One region of the Lacrimispora indolis DSM 755 genome, then DNA from elsewhere that is predicted to be linked to it. Evidence: a T-box and tRNA genes for the amino acid it is inferred to sense, from the RefSeq annotation. Region 1 holds a T-box; the other holds one or more tRNA genes.
The links. The T-box of region 1 lies ahead of leuS (leucine--tRNA ligase). A T-box ahead of a tRNA ligase gene usually reads a tRNA of that ligase, here a tRNA-Leu.
Positions count from the first base shown of each region.

Region 2: it has a tRNA-Leu gene. The T-box ahead of leuS (leucine--tRNA ligase) is inferred to sense a tRNA for this amino acid. The anticodon was not compared.

Region 1 covers NZ_AZUI01000001.1:5,600,743-5,602,928, reverse strand. The annotation lists gene K401_RS0127190 (CPBP family intramembrane glutamic endopeptidase) at 1-791, shown strand, start outside; T-box leader at 911-1,159, shown strand; gene leuS (leucine--tRNA ligase) at 1,322-2,186, shown strand, end outside.
Region 2 covers NZ_AZUI01000001.1:2,834,768-2,836,953, reverse strand. The annotation lists tRNA gene K401_RS0113660 (tRNA-Arg) at 56-129, opposite strand; gene K401_RS0113650 (hypothetical protein) at 345-581, shown strand; gene K401_RS32895 (hypothetical protein) at 611-784, shown strand; tRNA gene K401_RS0113640 (tRNA-Arg) at 923-996, opposite strand; tRNA gene K401_RS0113635 (tRNA-Leu) at 1,026-1,111, opposite strand; tRNA gene K401_RS0113630 (tRNA-Val) at 1,228-1,300, opposite strand; tRNA gene K401_RS0113625 (tRNA-Asp) at 1,371-1,444, opposite strand; tRNA gene K401_RS0113620 (tRNA-Ile) at 1,468-1,541, opposite strand; tRNA gene K401_RS0113615 (tRNA-Thr) at 1,580-1,652, opposite strand; tRNA gene K401_RS0113610 (tRNA-Glu) at 1,659-1,730, opposite strand; tRNA gene K401_RS0113605 (tRNA-Asn) at 1,735-1,807, opposite strand; rRNA gene K401_RS0113600 (23S ribosomal RNA) at 1,891-2,186, opposite strand, start outside.

The DNA of each region.
Region 1 (2,186 bases):
GGTTCGGAATGGAAATAACCTTTGGGAACTGGTATATGGTGGTTGTTTCTCTGGCTAATTACGTTGTCGGGGGAATTATCGTCTATCTCATTGTGAAGGATATGCCGGTTTTATGCAGGCCCAGAGGGAAAAAGGCCGGGGCAGGAATGCTTGTTTCCGGATTTTTGATCTGTATGAGTGCCCTGTTTTTGGGGAATCTTATTGGTCAGGCTCTTATGAGCCTTGTCAGCGCCCTTTTGGGAAGGCCTATGATTAATCCGGTAGAGGAAGTGATAAAGGATTTGAGTACCTGGGCGATTTTTGTCACAATGGTGATAATGGCCCCTGTTTTTGAGGAGATCCTGTTTCGCAAGGTCCTGGTCGACCGGATCCGGCTGTATGGAGATAAGGCGGCGATCCTGGTATCCAGTGTTGTCTTTGGTTTAAGCCACGGAAATTTCTACCAGTTCTTCTATGCCTTTGGCATTGGTCTTGTGTTTGCCTATATTTATATTCAGACGGGAAAGCTTCGTTATACCATAATTTTTCACATGATAATCAATTTTCTCGGCTCCATTGCGGCCCTTCACATTGGAGATAATCCACTGCTTGCTGTGGGCTACTCCATATTCATGCTTGGGGCAGTTTTTGCAGGAATCATTTTGCTTTTTATCAGCCGGAGAAAGCTGGTGTTTCATCCGGGGCTTATGGAAACCTGGGGCAAAGGTTCCTTTAAAACGCTGTTTGTAAACCTTGGAATGATCCTGTTTTTCCTTCTTTCGGCTGTAACCTTTGTCGTTTCTTCTGCTTAATCGGAAGGGTGGAATGGACAGTATTTACGGAGCCCTCCGGCACATATTTGCGGAGTGTCCTGGGATTTCATAAAATGCGGTTGACACATTTCGTCAATTATGTTACATTTGTAGTTAGCAAAAATACTTTGATTAGGAGTAGTAAGCTGTCTGAAACATGCAGAGAGCCGGCGGGTGGTGGAAGCCGGTTGTGGATGACGGCTGAACTGGCCTTTGAGTAGCGTGCTGAAGGAAGCCATGCTTTCTGCGTAGGCATTGCCGGTGTCCCGACCGTTACAGCGGGCGGATATGATGATCATATCCAGTGAGAGCATACGGACATCGTATGAAATAGAGTGGTACCACGCGGCAGATCCTGCGTCTCTATGGCCTTATGAACGGCCGGAGGCGCATTTTTTATTTACTCTTAAGGTCATTATTTTATCCGCGGACATTTAAAACAGGGAAAATCCCTTTCGTAAAAGGAGGAAGCACCCTACGGGTATACCTATATGCACAAAAAGCGTGTGCGAGAAGGAGGAAATTTTGTTATGGCAGCATCATACAACCATACCGCCATTGAGAAAAAGTGGCGTGAAAACTGGGCAAAGAACCCCATCAATGTTGATGACGGAAAGAAACAGAAATATTACTGTCTGGATATGTTCCCATATCCGTCAGGAAGCGGTCTTCATGTAGGCCATTGGAGAGGCTATGTAATTTCCGATGTGTGGAGCCGTTATCAGATTTTAAAGGGACATTACGTGATTCATCCTATGGGCTGGGATGCTTTTGGCCTGCCTGCAGAGAATTATGCCATCAAGATGGGAGTCCATCCGGCGAAATCCACGGCAGAAAACGTCATGAATATCAAACGCCAGATCAATGAGATCGCAGCTGTCTATGATTGGGATATGGAGGTCAACACCACTGATCCCGGATTTTATAAATGGACCCAGTGGATTTTTGTCCAGATGTTTAAAAAAGGCCTGGCTTATGAGAAGGAATTCCCCATTAACTGGTGCCCATCCTGCAAGACAGGACTTGCAAACGAAGAAGTGGTAAACGGCTGCTGTGAGCGATGCGGAACCGGAGTCACAAAAAAGAACTTAAGACAGTGGATGTTAAAAATCACCGCTTATGCAGACCGCCTGTTAGATGATCTGGATAAGCTTGACTGGCCGGAAAAGGTCAAGAAGATGCAGACGGAGTGGATCGGAAAATCCTATGGAGCCGAGGTTGATTTTAAGGTGGACGGAAAAGAGGAAAGTATTACAGTTTATACCACCAGACCTGATACCTTATACGGAGCCACCTTTATGGTGCTGGCGCCTGAGCATGCTCTTGCCGCCGGCCTTGCTTCCCCGGAGAATAAGGAAGCGGTTGAGAAATATATTTACGACGCTTCCATGAAGT
Region 2 (2,186 bases), 2.8 Mb from region 1:
AAACAGATATAAAAAAAGAACAGTTTTTTCTATTATAATAAAACTGTTCTTCTCATGCGCCGGACAAGATTCGAACTCGCGGCCTTCTGGTCCGTAGCCAGACGCTCTATCCAGCTGAGCTACCGGCGCATTTTTTAGTACATGGTTAATATACACCCATTTATTCAATTTGTAAAGTAGTGAATTCATTCGAAAAGGGATATGAGAAATATAATGGAAGTCTTAAAGAAAACTGTTTTCTATGTAAAAACAGCAAAATTGAAATCACAGCTGAATTATAATAATGTTACCCTTGGGCATAATATGAATAATATATATCAGGGGCAAAACAAGGAGGGGAATTTATGAGGAGCTATTTGTCTATTGGAATTTTTTTTGCAGGAATAATTTTAGCTGTATACATCGGATATTGGACCTTATTCATCAAACCTATTATGGTCTGTGTTTCGGCAGCAGACGCAGGGGTGCTGACCGCCGCGATGACGACGATGACAATCATTAAATGTGCCTTATCATGGTTGGTCGCGGGAGTGATCTTCGGATTGGGGTATATTGCTGCCATGATTGTAAGTCACAGGTAATCCGGGACGCTGTATTGGAGGTAGAAAAAATGTTGAACCAAGAAGTACAAGCATGGATAGATTTGGGGTTTTCACATGAAGAAGCAATTACTATGACAAATGTGATAAATGCCGGAAATGATGATGTTGAAATAACAGATGATGACTCAATTACTTCTTTTACCGATTCATCTAAGAAGAATATGTCGCAAAATGATATATGATGCCAATACACGGGGCATTATAATGCAAATGCGACCCTGATACAATCCTCTGAATCAATGCACAACAAAAACAAAAAAGGCACCCTTCACAGGATGTCTTAAACTATGAAAACCCTTATAAAATAAGGGTTTTCTGTACGTGCGTGAGAAGATTCGAACTCCCGACACCTTGGTCCGTAGCCAAGTGCTCTATCCAGCTGAGCTACACACACATATTCACTTGTTTGCCTTATCAGGCAAATGCCGGCGACCGGAATCGAACCGGTACGGGAGGTAAGTCCCGCAGGATTTTAAGTCCTGTGCGTCTGCCAGTTCCGCCACGCCGGCATTCTCATGATTTGCGCGGGCAACGAGCCAAGCCAACATGCTTGCATGTTCAGTTGACGGCTGCCGCGATAACGAGGGAAATTCGCAAAACGTATTTCGTCTCGTTCTCATGGAAATGGGACCTATAGGGCTCGAACCTATGACCCTCTGCTTGTAAGGCAGATGCTCTCCCAGCTGAGCTAAGATCCCATATGCAATGTAGTAAGTATTATACAACTTACCTGCTGGTTTGTAAAGCCTGTACTTTTTTTGTACAGAACGACCCGGATGGGATTCGAACCCACGACCTCCGCCGTGACAGGGCGGCGCTCTAACCAGCTGAGCCACCGGGCCAGATTAATTTAGTTCAGTGTTAGTGGACCTTCGGGGACTCGAACCCAGGACCGACCGGTTATGAGCCGGTTGCTCTAACCAACTGAGCTAAAGGTCCTAAACATTATAATCTGCAAATATATTAAATTGTCTAAAAGCCGATGATCGGACTCGAACCGATAACCTGCTGATTACAAATCAGCTGCTCTGCCAATTGAGCCACATCGGCATTAAATGACCCCAACGAGATTCGAACTCGTGTTACCGCCGTGAAAGGGCGATGTCTTAACCGCTTGACCATGGGGCCAAAGCTCCCCGAGTAGGACTTGAACCTACGACCCAACGGTTAACAGCCGTTTGCTCTACCGACTGAGCTATCGAGGATTACTGAGGCATATACCCTCAAAACCACACATTGTTACATATCTATCTTCATCCGTTCTTCTTTTCCTCTTACCTAAACCAACCTGGTTAAGCCCTCGACCTATTAGTGACAGTCAGCTGCACATGTTGCCATGCTTCCACCTCTGCCCTATCTACCTCGTCGTCTTCAAGGGGTCTTACTCTTGCGATGGGATATCTCATCTTGAGGGGGGCTTCACGCTTAGATGCCTTCAGCGTTTATCCCTTCCCGACTTGGCTACTCTGCCATGGTGTTGATCACCAACAGATACACCAGAGGTCAGTCCATCCCGGTCCTCTCGTACTAAGGACAGCTCCTCTCAAATATCCTACGCCCACGCCGGATAGGGACCGAACTGTC